Regions from separate parts of the Streptomyces sp. ActVer genome, predicted to be linked through region 2. Evidence: predicted binding sites of a transcription regulator. Region 2 holds the regulator's gene; the other holds the start of a gene.
What was found. The regulator HrcA, encoded in region 2, represses chaperone genes, less so after heat shock. The targets are predictions, from matches to a motif close to TTNGCACTCNGNNNNNCNGAGTGCNAA.

Region 1 (12,682 bases), on a different contig from region 2:
CGTCCATGTCGCCGGTGACGGTGGAGGCGACGAGGGTCGTCGTGCCGTGCAGACGGTGGGTGCGGATGCCCTTGAGGATCTCCTCGACCGTGCCCGAGGTGAAGGAGGCTCCGCCGCCGCCGTGGTTGTGCATGTCGACGAAGCCGGGGACCAGCCAGTGACCTGTCAGGTCGATGCGGGGTGCGTTGTCGGGAGCGCTCCCGGAGATCCGCGTGCCCTCGACGATCACGCGGCCGCCGGTCACCGTCCCGGTGGGAAGTACGACGTTGGCACCGGCGATGACCACTACGTGCGGGTCGGTGGGGGCTGGTCGCGCCCGCGCGGCGGAGCCGCAAATGTCACTGCCCCGCGCCCCTGAAGGGGCGATGCGCTCAGTGGTCATCAGGTGGTTACCTCCGAAGCGGGGTTGGAAGGGGAAGGGGTGCCCAGCAGGTCCCAGGCCAGGAGGCCCGCGCCCAGGCAGCCGGCCGTGTCCCCCAGTGCGGCGGGGACGATGGACGGGAGTTTCTGGAAGGTGACGCGTCGCTCGACCGCGGCTCGTAGCGGTGTGAACAAGGTTTCCCCGGCCTCGGCGAGACCGCCACCGATGATCAGGGTTCGCGGGTCCAGCAGGGTGAGCGCGGTGACGAGCCCGTCGGCCAGCGCGTCCACGGCTTCCTGCCAGACCACCAGGGCCCGCGGGTCCCCGGACCCGACGGCCTTCGCGCAGTCCACTGAGTCCGCCTCCGGGTCGCCGGACGCCTCGGCCCAGGCCTCGCTGACCGCCGCGGCGGACGCGAACCGCTCCAGACAGCCGCGCTGGCCGCACGGGCAGGGGGTACCGCCGGGGCGTACGACGATGTGGCCGATCTCGCCCGCGAAGCCGTGCGCGCCCGCCTCAACTCGGCCGTCGATGCCGATCGCGCCCGCGATGCCGGTGCCGAGCGGCACGAACAGGAACCGGTCCGCGCCCTGGCCCGCGCCGATCCGGCCCTCCGCGAGCCCGCCGGTGCGCACGTCGTGGCCGAGGGCGACCGGGATCCCGTCCAGCCGCCGGCTGAGCAGGTCCCGCAGGGGTACGTCGCGCCAGCCGAGGTTGGCCGAGTACGCGGCGATGCCGCGGTCGGCGTCCACGATGCCGGGCACGGCGACCCCGACGGCTGCCGCGGGCTCGCCGAAGTGGCGCTCGCCGTGCGCGCGCAGGTCGGCGGCGAAGGCGAGGATCGACTCGACGACGGAGTCCGGACCGTGCTCCCGGCCCGTGGCGCGACGGGCCCGGTGCAGCACGGGGGGAGTCCCCCCGGAGGGCGCGGCGTCGACCGCCCCCAGGAGGGCGGCCTTCATCCCGGTGCCGCCCACGTCTAGGGCGATGACATGTCTCACGGGTACAGTGTCGCCCCTTACCCCGTGAGAGGTCTAGTCCACTCACGTGGTGTAGACCTTAGAGCGAAATTGCGAATCGAAAGCATGAGATCGCACGTGTGAACGAGCCGTGCGGGCGGGCCGGGTGAACCGGCCGTGTGAATCGGCAGTGCGGGACGAGAAGGTTGGGGCGGCAGCGGTGCAGCGGCGAGTGACAGGTCTGATCGCGGTGGTGTCCGCGCTGGGCATGACGGCGGCCCTCGGCGGCTGTGGCGGTTCCTCCGGGTCCGGGGACGTCACGCTGCGACTGGTGGCGGCCGACTACGGCGACTCCAAGGCGAACAGCTCCCAGAAGTACTGGGACGAACTGACCAAGGCGTACGAGGCGAAGAACCCCGGGGTCAAGGTCGAGGTGAGCGTCTACTCGTGGAACGAGGTGGACGCCAAGGTCAAGAAGATGGTCGCCGACGGTGACGCACCCGACATGGCGCAGATCGGCGCGTACGCCGACTACGCCGCGAAGGGGCAGCTCTACAAGGCCGATGACCTGCTCTCCATCAACACCCAGGCCGACTTCGTGAGCCGGCTCACCGAGGCCGGCGAGATAGACCGGACGCAGTACGGCATGCCGTTCGCCTCCTCGACCCGCCTGCTCTTCTACAACAAGAAGCTCTTCAGCGACGCGGGCCTCACCCCGCCGCAGAGCTGGAGCCAGCTCGCGTCCGACGCCGAGGTCCTCAAGTCGCGTGGCGTGAAGTACCCGTACGCGCTGCCGCTGGGGCCCGAGGAGGCGCAGGCCGAGACGATGATGTGGCTGCTGAGCGGCGGCGACGGCTACACCGACACGGTCGGGTCGTACGGCATCGACTCCAAGCAGAACGTCGAGACCTTCACCTGGCTCAAGGAGAAACTGGTCGAGAAGGGGCTCACCGGACCCGTCGCGCCCGCGAATCTCAACCGTGCGGAGGCCTTTGCGGCGTTCGCGCGCGGCGAGGTCGGGATGCTGAACGGTCACCCCACGCTGATGCAGGCCGCCGCGGCGAAGGGCGTGAAGTTCGGCATGGTGCCGATGCCCGGGATCAACGGGCGGTCCAAGGCGACGATGGGCGTCGCCGACTGGATGATGGCGTTCAAGCAGCCCGGGCATGCCGAGCAGGTCGGGAACTTCCTCGACTACGTCTACAGCGAGAAGAACGTGCTCAGGTTCTCTCACGAGTACGACCTGCTGCCGGTGACCACGTCGGCGTCCGAGGCGATGTCCGCGGACAAGTCCGACGCGGATCTCGTCGGTTTCCTCGACGAGTTGCCCAATGCCGAGTTGTATCCCGTGGCCAAGACGTCCTGGGCGTCCGTCAGCGCGGACATCAAGCAGCAGATAGGCAAGGCCGTGGGCCCGAAGGGCAGTCCGGCGGCGATCCTGGGGCAGCTGCAGAGGGCTGCTGCCGCGGAGGAGAGCGCGTCTTAGCTCCGCTGGTTGATCTGGTTGATCTGGTTGATCTGGTTGGTCTGGGTTGTTGGTCGGGTGCGGGCCGGTGAGGGCTGGTCGCGCCGTTACCCGCGCCCCTAAAAGACTGCGCCGTTCCCCGCGCCCCTGTCGGGGCGCCTTTGCCGGGCTCCGCTAGCGTGCTGGGCATGGAAGACGTGGAGCTGACACCCCAGGAGCTTGCCGTTCTCGCGTTGGAGCGGCGGGGGTGGGCGACTCCGGGGGCCAAGGAGCGGGCGATACGCGAAGAACTGGGGCTGGCGCCCGTCCGCTACTACCAGCTCCTGAACGCCCTCCTGGACGCGCCGCGGGCCCTGGCCCACGACCCGGTGACGATCAACCGCTTGCGCCGGGTGAGGGATGTGCGCAGGACCGAGAGGGAGCAGTAACCCAGCCCACCCACCGGTACTCCAGCCCCTCCGGCGTCTGAGGAGCGGGGGTTCGGGAGCTGGCCCCCGAGTAAGGGACGGGAATGGGTAGGGGCGGCGGGGGCGAAAGACTTGGTGCCCGCGGATAAGGTCGCAGCATGGCCAGTCACCCCGAGTCATCGTCGATGCCGACCCCCGTGACCCCGGCGGGCCGAGACGGCCTCGAAGCCATCATCGCGCGGCCCGACAGGGCAGTCCTCGCCTTCGACTTCGACGGCACCCTCGCCCCGATCGTCCCGGACCCCGAACAGGCCCGCGCCCACCCGGACGCCGTACCCGCCCTGGCGGCACTCGCCCCGAAGGTCGCCTCCGTCGCCGTCGTCACCGGAAGGCCGGCCGGCGTGGCCGTACGCCACGGCGGCTTCGCCGGAGTCCCGGGCCTGGAGCACCTCGTCGTGCTCGGCCACTACGGGGCGGAACGCTGGGACGCCGTCACCGGCACGGTCCAGGCCCCCGCCCCCCATCCCGGCGTCGCCGAGGCCCGCGCCGAACTCCCCGGGTTCCTGGACGCCATCGGCGCCTGGCAGGGCACCTGGATCGAGGAGAAGGGCAGGGCGGTCGCGGTCCACACCCGCCGCGCCCAGGACCCCCAGGCCGCCTTCGAGGCCCTCCGCGAACCCCTCGCCGAGCTCGCCGCCCGCCACGGCCTGATCGTCGAACCGGGAAGAATGGTGCTGGAACTGCGCCCGGCGGGCATGGACAAGGGCGTCGCCCTCGGCGAGTACGTACGCGACGTCGGAGCCGAGTCGGTCATGTACTGCGGCGACGACCTCGGCGACCTCCCCGCCTTCGCCGCCGTCGAAAAACTCCGCTCCGACGGCACCCCCGGCCTCCTCGTCTGCAGCGGCAGCAACGAGGTGACAGAACTGTCCGACCGGGCGGACCTGGTGGTGGACGGCCCGGAGGGAGTGGTACGCCTACTGGCTGCCCTGGCAACTGAGCTAGCGCACTAAGGGGCGCGGGGAACGGCGCAGTCTTTTAGGGGCGCGGGGCGGTGACATTTGCGGCTCCGCCGCGGGGCGCGACCAGCCCCCACGCACCCGCACGGTCCGAACAACCCCGCGCCGGCGAGCTACGAGTCCAGCGCCTGAAGCTGGTCCAAGAACCACTGCGCCGGAGGCAAGGCGGTCGCGGCCACAGCCAACCGCTTCGTCCTCTCGGCCCGCTCACCCGCCGGCATGGTCAACGCCTCGTGCAACGCCCGGGCCGTGCCCGAAACGTCGTACGGATTCACCACGACCGCATCCTCGCCCAACTCCTCGTACGCCCCCGCCTCCCGCGAAAGCACCAGCACGCACCCGTCGTCCGACACGACCGGCACCTCCTTGGCGACGAGGTTCATGCCGTCCCGGATGGGGTTGACGAGGGCCACGTCCGCCAGCCGGTAGGAGGCAAGGGAACGGGCGAAGTCGTCCTTGAGGTTGAGCAGGATCGGGGTCCAACCGGGCGTCCCGTACAGGGAGTTGATCTCGTCCGCGACCCTCTGCACCTCGGCCGTGTAGTCGCGGTAGACCGCGAGGTCCTGCCGCGACGGGTACGCGAACGCCACGTGCACCACCCGCTCGCGCCACTCCGGCCGCTCCTCCAGCAGCTCCCGGAACGCCAGCAGTCCGCGCACGATGTTCTTGGACAGCTCGGTCCGGTCGACCCGCACGATCGCCTTACGGGCGCTGCCGTCGGGAGCCGTGCCGATCTGCTCGCGCAGTACCGCCAGCCGTTCGTCCACGTCCGGCCGGTGCGAGCGCTCGCGCAGGAAGTCCGCGTCCGCCCCGAGACCGTGCACCCCGATCCGCGTACCGGAGGGGATCCCGGGACCCAGGACGGCGTGACAGCAGTCCGTGAACGCGTCCGCCCACCGCTGGGTGAGGAACGCGGCCCGGTCCGCGCCGAGGATTCCGCCGAGCACCTTCGCCGCGATGTCGTCCGGCAGCAGCCGGAAGTAGTCCGGCGGAGCCCACGGCGTGTGCGAGAAGTGCCCGATCCGCAGGTCGGGGCGGAGTTCGCGGAGCATCCGCGGGACGAGGACCAGGTGGTAGTCCTGCACGAGGACGGCCGAGCCCTCCGCCGCCTCCTCGGCCAGCGCCTCGGCGAAGGCGTGGTTGTACGTCTCGTAGGCCGCCCACTGGCGCCGGAACTCCTTGTCGAAGACCGGCTCCAGCGGAGTCTGGTAGAGCAGGTGGTTGACGAACCACAGCACGGAGTTGGCGATGTCGTTGTACGCGGCGGCGTGGGTGTCGGCGTCGATGTCCAGCATCCGTACGCCGTCTTCGCCCACGCCGCGTCGTACGGCCTCGCGGTCGCCGTCGCCGAGGGCCGAGCACACCCACAGGGCGCCCGCGTCCGGGCCGATCGCGGAGAGGCCGGAGACCAGGCCGCCTCCGCCGCGCTTGGCCGTGAGCGTGCCGGTCTCGTCCTGGGTGTACGAGACCGGGCCGCGATTGGAGGCGACCAGGATGTTGTGGGTGCCGCGGGTGGAGACCATGACACGAAATCTAGCCCCCGCTGTAAACGCTCAAACGTTCCCACTCGCCGTGGGGGCGGGGTTGTCGGTTGGCTGCGGGCCGGTGGGGGCTGATCGCGCAGTTCCCCGCGCCCCTTCAAGGGGCGCGGGGAACTGCGCAGTCTTTTGGCTTTTAAGGGGCGCGGGGCGGTGACATTTGCGGCTCCGCCGCGGGGCGCGACCAGCCCTCACGGCGCCGCACACAACAACGGCGCACCCCGCGGAGCGCTACGCCGCCTTGCGTTCCACGTACTCCTCGATCTCCGCCATCGGCGGCCTCTCCTCCATGTCCACCGAGTACGTGCGCGGCTCGAAGCCGTTTTCGCCTCGTTCGAACTGGGTGAGCGAGGGGCGGATCATGTGGCCGCGGGCCAGGCGGAGCTGGGCGGTGCGGTAGATCGCGGCGGACATGCGGCCCAGGGCCTGGCCGTCCTGGTGGCGGTGTCTGCGGACGCCGACGTCGACCTGGGCCAGGGCGTCCAGGCCCACCAGATGCAGCGCGTCGACCAGCATGCCCAGCTCGACGCCGTACCCGACGGGGAACGGGAGCTGTTCGAGGAGGGAGCGGCGGGCCGCGTACTCCCCGCCCAGCGGCTGGACGAAGCCGGCCAGCTGCGGCCAGTGCATGTTGAGGAGCGGGCGGGCCATGAGCTCGGTGACCCGACCCCCCTGACCTGCCGCGGAGCCCAGCGGGCGGTCGTACATCGCCTTGACGAGATCCACGCCCGGTTCGGTGAGGAGCGGGCCGACGATCCCGGAGACGAAGTCCGCCGAGAACTCCTTCAGGTCCGCGTCGACGAAGGCGACGATGTCCCCGCTGGTGACGAGCAGCGAGCGCCAGAGCACCTCGCCCTTGCCGGGGACGGCGGGGATTCGGGGCAGGATCTCGTCCCGGTGCACGACGCGGGCGCCCGCCTCGGCGGCGACCTCGGAGGTGCGGTCCGTCGAACCCGAGTCGATCACCACTATCTCGTCGACGAGCGGCACCTTCCTGGTCATCAGCTCACGGCGGATGATCGCGACGATCTCGCCGACGGTCTCCTCCTCGTTGAGCGCGGGCAGTACGACACTCACCGTGGAGCCGGTGGCACGCTTCGCGGCGATGAGATTCTTGAGCGGGCGGTCCTCTACGGACCAGGAGCGCGTGCTCAGCCAGCGCTCGACGTCTTCCAGCACGTGCGGCTCTCCCTTGCGTTCATTGGGATGCGTGTGCCCGGCGCGAGGCACTGTCGGGTGCGTCACTGTCATCTCGCGGTTCGGACGGCTCTCTCCACCATCCAGGCCTTCGGTTACAGTCTTGAACAACGCTGATGACCATCGCATGTCGGGGGTCGTTGCGTGCACAACCAAAACCAGAGCCAGAACCACAACTGAATACCGCTCATCCAGAGGGGCAGAGGGATACGGCCCGTTGAAGCCCCGGCAACCCTCCAGCCGGTCTCGTCCTGATCATCGTCGATCAGCGCAGCGAGGCTCCCGGCTCGGGAAGGTGCCAAATCCGTCTCACGGCGAAGTGCGTCGTGAGGAAGATGAGGAGAAAGGGCCTCGCCTCCATGGCTGCGCAGACAGTTGCAAGCACCACGAACTCCACCCCCGCCGCGAACTCCGTCGACCTCGGACCGGCCGCCGCGCTTTCCTGCCGTGAATGCGGCCACCGCGTCCCGCTCGGTCCGGTCTTCGCCTGCGAGGAGTGTTTCGGCCCGCTGGAGATCGCGTACGACTTCTCGGCCTACGACGCCGAAGAGCTCCGCAAGCGGATCGAGGCGGGCCCCGCGAACATCTGGCGGTACGCGCCGCTGCTGCCCGTCCCGGCGGACGTGGCCGACAAGCCGAACATCAACCCCGGCTGGACCAAGCTCGTCCAGGCCGACAACCTCGCGCGCGAGCTGGGTGTCGACGCCGGCAAGCTCTTCGTGAAGGACGACTCCGGGAACCCGACGCACTCCTTCAAGGACCGTGTCGTCGCCCAGGCGCTGGAGGCCGCGCGTGCCTTCGGCTTCACCACCCTCTCCTGCTCCTCCACCGGCAACCTCGCCGGCGCGGTGGGCGCCGCCGCCGCGCGCGCCGGCTTCCGGTCCTGCGTGTTCATCCCGCACGACCTGGAGCAGGGCAAGGTCGTCATGGCCGCGGTCTACGGCGGCGAGCTCGTCGGCATCGAGGGCAACTACGACGACGTGAACCGTTTCTGCTCCGAGCTGATCGGCGACCCGGCCGGCGAGGGCTGGGGCTTCGTCAACGTCAACCTGCGGCCGTACTACGCGGAGGGCTCCAAGACCCTGGCGTACGAGATCTGTGAGCAGCTCGGCTGGCAGCTGCCCGACCAGCTCGTCGTGCCCATCGCCTCGGGCTCGCAGCTCACGAAGATCGACAAGGGTCTGCAGGAGCTGATCAAGCTCGGGCTCGTCGAGGACAAGCCGTACAAGATCTTCGGTGCGCAGGCCGAGGGCTGTTCGCCGGTGTCCGTGGCGTACAAGGCCGGGCACGACGTCGTACGGCCGCAGAAGCCGAACACGATCGCGAAGTCGCTCGCGATCGGAAACCCGGCGGATGGTCCTTACGTTCTCGATATCGCCCGGCGTACGGGTGGGGCCGTGGAGGACGTGAACGACGAGCAGGTGGTCGACGCGATCAAGTTGCTGGCGCGTACGGAGGGGATCTTTGCGGAGACCGCCGGTGGTGTGACGGTGGGGGTGGCGAAGAAGCTGATCGAGAACGGTCTGCTGGATCCGAGTCTGACCACTGTTGTGCTCAACACCGGGGACGGTCTGAAGACCTTGGACGCGGTTGCTTCCGACACGGGGCTGACCGCGACGATCCGGCCGAACCTGGATTCCTTCCGTGAGGCTGGGCTCGGCTAGTCGTTGTTCCTTCGCTGCGGGCCGGCGGGGGCTGGTCGCGCAGTTCCCCGCGCCCCCTAAAGACAAAGACCGCGCAGTTCCCCGCGCCCCCAGAAGTCAAAGACCGCGCAGTTCCCCGCGCCCCTGACGGGGCCGCCCACTCCGACGGAGGTCTAACCCCATGAGCGTCAACGTTCGTATCCCCACCATCCTGCGCACCTATACGGGCGGCAAGGCCGAGGTTTCTGCTGAGGGTGGGACTCTTGGTGCGGTCATCGCCGATCTGGAGAAGAACCATGCCGGGATCGCCGCCCGGGTCCTGGACGACCAGGGGCAGCTGCGGCGGTTCGTCAACGTGTACGTGAACGACGACGACGTCCGCTTCGAGCAGGGGCTGGAGACGGCGACGCCGGACGGGGCCGGGGTGTCGATCATTCCCGCCGTCGCCGGCGGCTGACCGTCGGGAGCCGCGCCGAGGGCTGATCATTACCTTCGGTAACGGCCGTCACCGAGAGTTCATCGAATTGCCCCCTCCGTGAGAGAAGCGGAAGGGGCAATTCTGTATGGTTGAGCGCGGTACAGTTGGGGAACCTGCTTCGATCCGCACGCCGGGCGCATTGAGATCCCGCCCGAAGCCCGACAAGAAGTAGCCAAAGTGCCCCGCCTTTTTGAGCCTTTTATGGCATTCATGGGGCCCGACTTGCCCTGAATCTTCGTGAATTCTTCACATATTCCCGATCGGTCGTGCCCGGAATTCTCGTCGGATTGACCTGTTGCAGACGGCAGTTGGACGGATACATTCAGCCGCGGTCGACGCGTTCCGGCGCACACCCCCAACCGTTGGGGGGTGAGGTCTGACCCGGATCCGCGAAGTGCGGGTCTGTGCAAGGGCCAGTAATAGGGGAGTTAGGCATGGCTCAGGGCACCGTCAAATGGTTCAACGCGGAGAAGGGGTACGGCTTCATCGCGGTCGACGGTGGTGCGGATGTTTTCGTCCACTACAGCGCGATTCAGATGGACGGCTACCGCACCCTGGAAGAGGGTCAGCGGGTCGATTTTGAGATCTCGCAAGGCCAGAAGGGGCCGCAGGCGGACATGGTCCGACTGGCGACCGGCTGAAGCACGCGCCGACTTACTGCAGCGACGTTCTTCTTCCGAAGGGCTCGTACCCCACGGGGTGCGGGCCCTTCGGCACGCCCGCACCCCGTACGCGCCGTCCGTGCGCTCTCTTCCCACCTGCTCCCACCTGCGGATCATCCTGAGCCGCTTGCACTCGCATGGGTCGAGTGCTAATCATTGGCGTTAGCACTCTGAAGGTGAGAGTGATAACGAGGACCGGGTCGGTGAGGCCCGCAGGCCGGGTGGGGCAAGGAACCACGAGGTCGGCAGGCCGTCCGTCGCGGGCGCGGGCGCGGTCCTGGAGATTCCACCCCAGTCCGGGAGGACCACTTCACATGGCCAAGATCATCGCGTTCGACGAGGAGGCACGGCGCGGTCTCGAGCGCGGGATGAACCAGCTCGCCGACGCCGTCAAGGTCACCCTTGGTCCCAAGGGTCGCAACGTCGTCCTCGAGAAGAAGTGGGGCGCCCCCACGATCACCAACGATGGTGTTTCCATCGCCAAGGAGATCGAGCTCGAGGACCCGTACGAGAAGATCGGCGCTGAGCTGGTCAAGGAAGTCGCCAAGAAGACGGACGACGTCGCCGGTGACGGTACGACCACCGCGACCGTTCTGGCGCAGGCGCTGGTCCGCGAGGGCCTTCGCAACGTCGCCGCCGGCGCCAACCCGATGGCTCTCAAGCGCGGTATCGAGAAGGCCGTCGAGGCCGTCTCCGGTGCCCTGCTGGAGCAGGCGAAGGATGTCGAGACCAAGGAGCAGATCGCTTCGACGGCCTCCATCTCCGCCGCCGACACCCAGATCGGCGAGCTCATCGCCGAGGCGATGGACAAGGTCGGCAAGGAAGGCGTCATCACGGTCGAGGAGTCCCAGACCTTCGGTCTGGAGCTCGAGCTCACCGAGGGTATGCGCTTCGACAAGGGCTACATCTCGGCGTACTTCGCCACCGACATGGAGCGTATGGAGGCCGTCCTCGACGACCCCTACATCCTGATCGCGAACTCGAAGATCGCCAACGTCAAGGACCTGCTCCCGCTCCTGGAGAAGGTCATGCAGTCGGGCAAGCCGCTGCTGATCATCGCCGAGGACGTCGAGGGCGAGGCCCTGTCGACCCTGGTCGTCAACAAGATCCGTGGCACCTTCAAGTCCGTCGCCGTCAAGGCTCCGGGCTTCGGCGACCGCCGCAAGGCGATGCTGAACGACATCGCCATCCTCACGGGCGGCGAGGTCATCTCCGAGGAGGTCGGCCTCAAGCTCGAGAACACGGGCCTTGAGCTGCTCGGCCGCGCTCGCAAGATCGTCATCACCAAGGACGAGACGACGATCGTCGACGGCTCGGGTTCGGCGGACCAGGTTGCCGGTCGCGTCAACCAGATCCGTGCCGAGATCGAGAACTCCGACTCGGACTACGACCGCGAGAAGCTCCAGGAGCGCCTGGCGAAGCTGGCCGGCGGCGTGGCCGTCATCAAGGCCGGTGCCGCCACCGAGGTCGAGCTCAAGGAGCGCAAGCACCGCATCGAGGACGCCGTTCGCAACGCGAAGGCGGCCGTCGAGGAGGGCATCGTCGCCGGTGGTGGCGTGGCCCTGCTCCAGGCCTCCTCGGTCTTCGAGAAGCTGGACCTGGAGGGTGACGAGGCGACCGGCGCCAACGCCGTGAAGCTCGCCCTGGAGGCCCCGCTCAAGCAGATCGCCGTCAACGGTGGTCTCGAAGGCGGCGTCATCGTCGAGAAGGTGCGCAACCTGCCCGTCGGCCACGGCCTGAACGCCGCGACCGGTGAGTACGTCGACATGATCGCCGAAGGCATCATCGACCCGGCGAAGGTCACGCGCTCTGCCCTGCAGAACGCCGCGTCCATCGCCGCGCTGTTCCTCACCACCGAGGCCGTCATCGCCGACAAGCCGGAGAAGGCCGCCGCCGGCGGCGCTCCGGGCGGCATGCCGGGCGGTGACATGGACTTCTGAGCCCCTGCGCAAGCAGCCAAGGCTCGGTAGTTCATCGCAGCACGCAGTACTTCGCGTTACGCGAACGAGGGCGGCATCCCATTCCAGGGGTGCCGCCCTCGGGCGTGTCCGGGGTCACAGGGGTGGGCGGTGGGGTGGCGGAATGCGACGAGGGTTGGAGTGGTTGTCGCCTGGAGTGGTTCATGCGTGTGCACATACCAATTGGGATGCGTACGCGTGGATCCCTCGACCGACCGCTCGACCACTCCACCCCCACGAGGAGCCCCTACGTGACTGTCGTCCCCTCCGCCTCCCGCGCGGCCGAGATCCTTTCCCGGCCCGTCGCCCTCAACGGACTGACCGTTCCGAACCGGATCGCGATGGCGCCGATGACCCGGCAGTTCTCGCCGGGCGGTGTTCCGGGGGAGGACGTGGCGTCGTACTACGCACGCCGTGCCGCCGCCGGGGTCGGCCTGATCGTCACCGAGGGCACGTACGTGGGCCATGAGTCGGCCGGGCAGAGCGACGACATCCCCCGCTTCCACGGGGCGGAGCAGCTGGCCGGATGGGCGAAGGTCGCCGAGGCCGTGCACGCGGCGGGCGGGAAGATCGTGCCGCAGCTCTGGCACATCGGGAGCGTGCGCAGGGCCGGTGAGCCGCCGTTCGCGGACGCCCCGTCCGTCAGCCCGTCCGGTATCCACACGGAAGGCGCCGAGGTCACCGGCAAGGCCATGACCCAGCAGGACCTGGACGACGTCATCCAGGCCTTCGCCGAGGCCGCTGCCGCCGCCGAGCGCATCGGCTTCGACGGGGTCGAACTGCACGGCGCGCACGGCTACTTGATCGACCAGTTCCTGTGGGCCGGGACGAACCGCCGCACCGACGCGTACGGCGGTGACCTCGTCGCCCGGACGCAGTTCGCCGCGGAGATCGTGGCCGCGGTGCGTGCCGCCGTCTCGCCGTCCTTCCCGATCATCTTCCGCTTCTCGCAGTGGAAGCAGCAGGCCTACGAAGCCCGCCTCGCCGAGACGCCG
Region 2 (6,058 bases):
CGGGATGCCGACGGACGCCGGCTTCACGGCCTCCCAGACGTCGATGTACGGATGCCCCACGACAAGCGCGTACTCACTCGTCACGGCCTCCGCGATCCGCGACTCCTTCGTGCCGGGCACGAGATGGTCGACCAGCACCCCGAGCCGCGCATCCGCCCCGGGATCGAACTCCTCGACGATGGCGGGCAGATCGTCGATGCCCTCCAGGTACTCGACGACGACACCCTCGATCCGGAGGTCGTCGCCCCAGACCCGTTCGACCAGTTCCGCGTCGTGCCGCCCCTCGACGTAGATGCGCCCCGCCCGGGCGACCCGGGCCCGAGCCCCGGGCACAGCAACGGAACCCGAAGCCGTACGACTGGGGCGTACGGGTGCGGACGACGGGCGCACCAGCGTCACCACGCGCCCCTCCAGCAGGAACCCCCGGGGCTCCAGCGGAAACACCCGGTGCTTGCCGAAGCGGTCCTCCAGGGTGACCGTCCCCGCCTCGCAACGGATCACGGCACCGCAGAACCCGGTCCCGGGCTCCTCGACCACGAGCCCCGGCTCCGCCGCCACCTCGGGCACGGGCTTGGGCTTCTTCCACGGAGGGGTCAGGTCCGCTGAGTACTGGCGCATTCGGATGACGATAGGAGAAGGTCCCCGCCCGGCGCACCGAGCCCCCCTGCGACACGCCGATGAGCCTTCCGCGACCCGGCCCACGAGCCCCTACGACACGCCGAAACGCCGTGCCAGCGCGTCCCGTTGGGCCCGTACGAACCCGGCGTCGACCGCCGCCCCGTGGCCGGGCACGTACACGGCGTCCTCGCCCCCGAGGGCCAGCAGCCGGTCCAGGGCCGCGGGCCAGCGGGCGGGGACGGCGTCGGGGCCCGCCTGGGGTTCGCCGGACTCCTCGACGAGGTCGCCGCAGAAGACGATCTCCGGAGAGCCCGTCCCGGGCCCGTCGGCGCCGTCGGGGCCGCCGGGGGACCCAGGGCTTCCGGGGACCAGAACCGCCAGGTCGTGGCCCGTGTGGCCGGGGCCCACGTTCGCCAGCAGGACCTGCACTCCGCCGCCCAGGTCGAGCGTCCACTCGCCGGAGACGAGATGGCGGGGGCGGACGAGGAGGTCCGCCGCCTCGGCCGCCTCGCCCGGATCGGCGCCGTTGCGCTCGGCGTCCGCCCGCAACTCGTCCCGTCCGTCGACGAGCACCCGCTCAAGGCCCACCGCTCCGAAGACCTCGACCCCCGCGAACGCCGCCGCGCCGAAGACATGATCGAAGTGCGGGTGGGTGAGCGCGAGATGGGTGACCCGCCCGCCCCCGAGCAACCGCCGCGCCTCCGTACGCAGCCGCGCGCCCTCCCGCAGCCCCGACCCCGCGTCGATCATGAGCGCCGCGCCCTCGCCCACCACGAGCCCCGCCGTGCAGTCCCACACCGGAAGCCGGCAGCGCCCCACCCGCGGACCCAGTTCCTCCCACCCGGCCTCTTCCCAAGTCACCCTCATGCACCGACGCTAGCCCCACGCCCCGTGAAGTGCGCGGACAGTAGTCGGGACAGAGCGGGACAGCCCCGTACACGTCGTCGTGACATCGCAGGGTCGCCCTTGCCCGGGTCGCACCTACCGGCCGTACACTTGGCCCGGGGATGCTGGCACTCGCGCACGCTGAGTGCCAGGCAAGGCGATCGAGGATGATCGAGGACCGCATCGAAGACCGCGGGGAAGACCAGCTGGAGGTGTGCGCGATGCTCAGTGAACGCAGGCTCGAAGTGCTGCGCGCCATCGTCCAGGACTACGTGGGCACCGAGGAGCCGGTCGGTTCCAAGGCGCTCACGGAGCGCCACCGGCTGGGCGTCTCCCCGGCGACCGTCCGTAACGACATGGCCGTGCTCGAGGACGAGGGCTACATCGCCCAGCCGCACACCAGCGCGGGCCGTATCCCCACGGACAAGGGCTACCGCCTCTTCGTCGACAGACTCGCGGGCGTCAAGCCGATGACCGCGCCGGAGCGGCGGGCGATCCACAGCTTCCTCGACAACGCCGTCGATCTCGACGACGTCGTGGGGCGGACCGTCCGGCTCCTCGCGCAGCTCACGCGGCAGGTCGCCGTCGTGCAGTACCCGTCCCTGACACGGTCGACCGTGCGTCATGTGGAGCTGCTGTCGCTGGCCCCGGCCCGCGTCATGCTCGTACTGATCACGGACACCGGCCGGGTCGAGCAGCGCATGGTGGACTGCCCGGCGCCCTTCGGGGAGGCCTCTGTGGCGGATCTACGCGCGCGGCTCAACAGCCGGATCGCGGGCCGCCGTTTCGCGGACGTCCCGCAGCTGGTGCAGGATCTCCCCGACGCCTTCGAGTCGGACGACCGGGGTACGGTCGCGACGGTGCTCTCCACCCTCATGGAGACCCTCGTCGAGGAGACCGAGGAGCGGCTGATGATCGGCGGCACCGCCAATCTGACCCGCTTCGGACATGACTTTCCCCTCACCATCCGTCCGGTGCTGGAGGCACTTGAGGAGCAGGTCGTTCTCCTCAAACTCCTTGGTGAGGTCAATGATTCGGGCATGGCCGTACGGATCGGTCACGAGAACGCCCATGAGGGACTCAACTCCACGTCCGTCGTCTCGGTCGGCTACGGTTCGGGCGGCGAGGCAGTAGCAAAACTTGGCGTGGTCGGCCCGACGCGCATGGATTACCCCGGAACGATGGGAGCGGTACGAGCGGTGGCACGGTACGTAGGACAGATCCTGGCGGAGTCGTAAGTGGCCACGGACTACTACGCCGTACTCGGCGTGCGCCGCGACGCGTCCCAGGACGAGATCAAGAAGGCATTCCGGCGGCTCGCACGCGAGCTGCATCCGGACGTCAATCCCGACCCGAAGACGCAAGAGCGCTTCAAGGAGATCAACGCCGCTTACGAGGTGTTGTCGGACCCGCAGAAGAAGCAGGTCTACGACCTCGGCGGTGACCCGCTGTCCCAGGCGGGCGGCCAGGGCGCGGGCGGCTTCGGCGCCGGCGGGTTCGGGAACTTCTCGGACATCATGGACGCCTTCTTCGGTACGGCGTCGCAGCGGGGCCCGCGGTCGCGTACGCGGCGCGGCCAGGACGCGATGATCCGGCTGGAGATCGACCTCGACGAGGCGGCCTTCGGCACCACGAAGGACATCCAGGTCGACACGGCCGTCGTGTGTACGACGTGCAGTGGCGAGGGCGCCGCGCCCGGCACCTCCGCGCAGACCTGCGACATGTGCCGCGGTCGCGGTGAGGTGTCCCAGGTGACGCGGTCCTTCCTGGGCCAGGTCATGACGTCCCGGCCGTGTCCGCAGTGCCAGGGGTTCGGGACGGTCGTTCCGACGCCGTGCCCCGAGTGCGCCGGTGACGGGCGGGTCCGCTCGCGTCGGACCCTGACCGTGAAGATTCCCGCCGGTGTCGACAACGGCACGCGGATCCAGCTCGCGGGCGAGGGCGAGGTCGGGCCCGGTGGTGGTCCCGCCGGTGACCTCTACGTCGAGATCCACGAGGTCGCGCACTCCACCTTCCAGCGGCGCGGTGACGACCTGCACTGCACGGTCACCATCCCGATGACCGCGGCCTCTCTCGGCACCAAGGTGCCGCTGGAGACGCTCGACGGGATGGAGGAGGTCGACATCCGTCCCGGCACGCAGTCGGGGCAGTCGATTCCGTTGCACGGGCGCGGTATCACGCACCTTCGCGGTGGCGGGCGCGGTGATCTCATCGTGCACGTCGAGGTCATGACGCCGAGCAAGCTCGATCCCGAGCAGGAACGGCTGCTGCGCGAACTCGCGCAGCTTCGGGGGGAGGAGCGGCCCACGGGTCAGTTTCAACCCGGGCAGCAGGGGCTGTTCTCCAGGCTGAAGGACGCGTTCAACGGTCGCTGAGGGTCCTGAGGATTTGTCGGCCCGGGCTGACACTTTCAGCCCGTCCGGCGTTTGAGGACGAGGCCGTTCAGGCCGATGAGCGGGGGGCTGGGGGCGCAGCCCCCAGGGACGATGGGGTCCCCCCGCTCGAGCGAAGCCGAGAGTGGGGGAGGGCAGGGGCGGCGGGGGCGAAGAACTCTCCCCGCGGCCCGATTCCCGTGGCTTATGCCCGAGGGAAGGCCGGATTCGGACTTGTACGGAGGACGTGACAACATGCCGTCATGTCCTCCGCGCTGACCGATCTCTTCCCACTCCCGATCGTGCAGGCCCCCATGGCGGGCGGCGTCTCCGTGCCGCAGCTCGCAGCGGCCGTGTCCGAAGCCGGCGGGCTCGGTTTTCTCGCCGCCGGGTACAAAACGGCCGACGGCATGTACCAGGAGATCAAGCAGTTGCGGGGCGCCACCAGCCGCCCGTTCGGCGTGAACCTGTTCATGCCGCAGCCCGAGTACGCCGACCCGGCCGCGGTAGAGGTCTACGCCCACCAGCTCGCCGGCGAGGCCTCCTGGTACGAGACCGAACTGGGCGACCCCGACAGCGGACGCGACGACGGATACGACGCCAAGCTCGCCGTACTCCTCGACAACCCGGTACCGGTCGTCTCCTTCCACTTCGGCTGCCCCACGCGTGACGTCCTGGACTCCCTGAGCCGGGCCGGCACGCTGACCCTCGTCACGGCGACCACCGCCGAGGAGGCGCAGGCCGTGCAGTGGGCGGGCGCCGACGCGGTGATCGTGCAGGGCGTGGAGGCCGGCGGTCACCAGGGCACCCACCGGGACAACCCGGAGACCGACGGCTCCGGCATCGGACTGCTCTCGCTGATCGCGCAGGTCCGCGAGACCGTGCAGATCCCGATCGTCGCGGCCGGCGGCATCATGCGCGGCAGCCAGATCGCCGCCGCGCTCGCCGCGGGCGCGAGCGCCGCCCAGCTCGGCACGGCGTTCCTCGCCACCCCCGAGTCCGGCGCCAACGCCGTGCACAAGCAGGCACTGACCAACCCCCTCTTCGTACGTACGGAGTTGACGCGTGCCTTCTCCGGCCGCCCCGCGCGGGGTCTGATGAACCGCTTCATGCGCGAGCACGGGCCGTACGCGCCCGCCGCCTACCCCGAGGTCCACCACCTCACCTCCCCCCTGCGCAAGGCCGCGGCCAAGGCGGGGGACGCCCAGGGGATGGCGCTGTGGGCCGGACAGGGCCACCGGCTCGCGCGCGAGCTGCCCGCCGGGCAACTGGTCGAGGTGCTCGCGGCCGAACTCGCCACCGCCAAGACAGCGTTGTCGTCCCACTCGGGCGGGGGCCCGGTCCGTTGACCGCCCCGGTGTTCGTGGTGGACGTGGTGCCGGGCGGGCCCGAGTTCGTGCTCGACGGGCCCGAGGGGCGGCATGCCGTGTCCGTGAAGCGGCTGCGGGCGGGCGAGGACGTCGTCCTCACCGACGGGCACGGGCGCTGGGCCGAGGGCGTCGTCAAGGCGGCCGAGGGCAAGGACCGGCTCGTGGTGGCGGACATCGCCGAGGTGCGTGAGGAGCCCGAGCCGGCTCCCCGTATCACCGTCGTCCAGGCCCTCCCCAAGGGCGACCGCGGTGAACTCGCCGTCGAGACCATGACGGAGACCGGTGTCGACGAGATCATCCCGTGGGCCGCGTCCCGCTGCATCACGCAGTGGAAGGGCGAGCGGGGGCTCAAGGCGCTCGGGAAGTGGCGGGCCACCGCGCGTGAGGCGGGGAAGCAGTCGCGGCGGGTGCGGTTTCCGCTGGTCGCGGACGCGATGACGACCAAGCAGGTTGCCGCGTTTCTCGCCGAAGCGGACCTTGGGGTGGTGTTGCATGAGGACCGGGCGTACGGGAGCGAGCCGCTTGCGACGGCCGAACTCCCCTCCTCCGGGCGGATCGTGCTCGTCGTCGGCCCCGAAGGCGGGGTCTCTCCCGAGGAGTTGGCGGCCTTCACGCAGGCCGGGGCGAAGACCTGCCGACTGGGCCGCAGCGTGCTGCGCACCTCTACCGCGGGTACGGCCGCGGCGGCCCTGCTATTGACCCGCACGGGCCGCTGGTCCTGACGGACGGTTCTTCGCCCCCGCCGCCCCTACCCTCCCCCACTCTCGGCTTCGCTCGAGCGGGGGGACCCCCATCGTCGCTACTCAAACGCCG

Region 1: the regulator HrcA is predicted to act here: its motif matches at 9,892-9,918, upstream of groL (chaperonin GroEL).

What each region holds. Positions count from the first base shown of each region.
Region 1 is NZ_JAPWHT010000125.1:6,559-19,240, forward strand. Features, by position in the region: gene nagA (N-acetylglucosamine-6-phosphate deacetylase) at 1-286, opposite strand, end outside; gene O3Q52_RS21530 (ROK family protein) at 382-1,362, opposite strand; gene O3Q52_RS21535 (extracellular solute-binding protein) at 1,589-2,806, shown strand; gene O3Q52_RS21540 (DUF3263 domain-containing protein) at 2,974-3,213, shown strand; gene otsB (trehalose-phosphatase) at 3,351-4,205, shown strand; gene O3Q52_RS21550 (trehalose-6-phosphate synthase) at 4,325-5,734, opposite strand; gene O3Q52_RS21555 (glucosyl-3-phosphoglycerate synthase) at 5,981-6,928, opposite strand; SAM riboswitch class I at 7,131-7,288, shown strand; gene thrC (threonine synthase) at 7,306-8,610, shown strand; gene O3Q52_RS21565 (MoaD/ThiS family protein) at 8,771-9,046, shown strand; gene O3Q52_RS21570 (cold-shock protein) at 9,502-9,708, shown strand; gene groL (chaperonin GroEL) at 10,044-11,669, shown strand; gene O3Q52_RS21580 (NADH:flavin oxidoreductase) at 11,939-12,682, shown strand, end outside.
Region 2 is NZ_JAPWHT010000538.1:104-6,161, reverse strand. Features, by position in the region: gene O3Q52_RS46700 (DUF3097 domain-containing protein) at 1-618, opposite strand, end outside; gene O3Q52_RS46695 (MBL fold metallo-hydrolase) at 709-1,485, opposite strand; gene hrcA (heat-inducible transcriptional repressor HrcA) at 1,725-2,741, shown strand; gene dnaJ (molecular chaperone DnaJ) at 2,742-3,878, shown strand; gene O3Q52_RS46680 (nitronate monooxygenase) at 4,139-5,224, shown strand; gene O3Q52_RS46675 (16S rRNA (uracil(1498)-N(3))-methyltransferase) at 5,221-5,967, shown strand.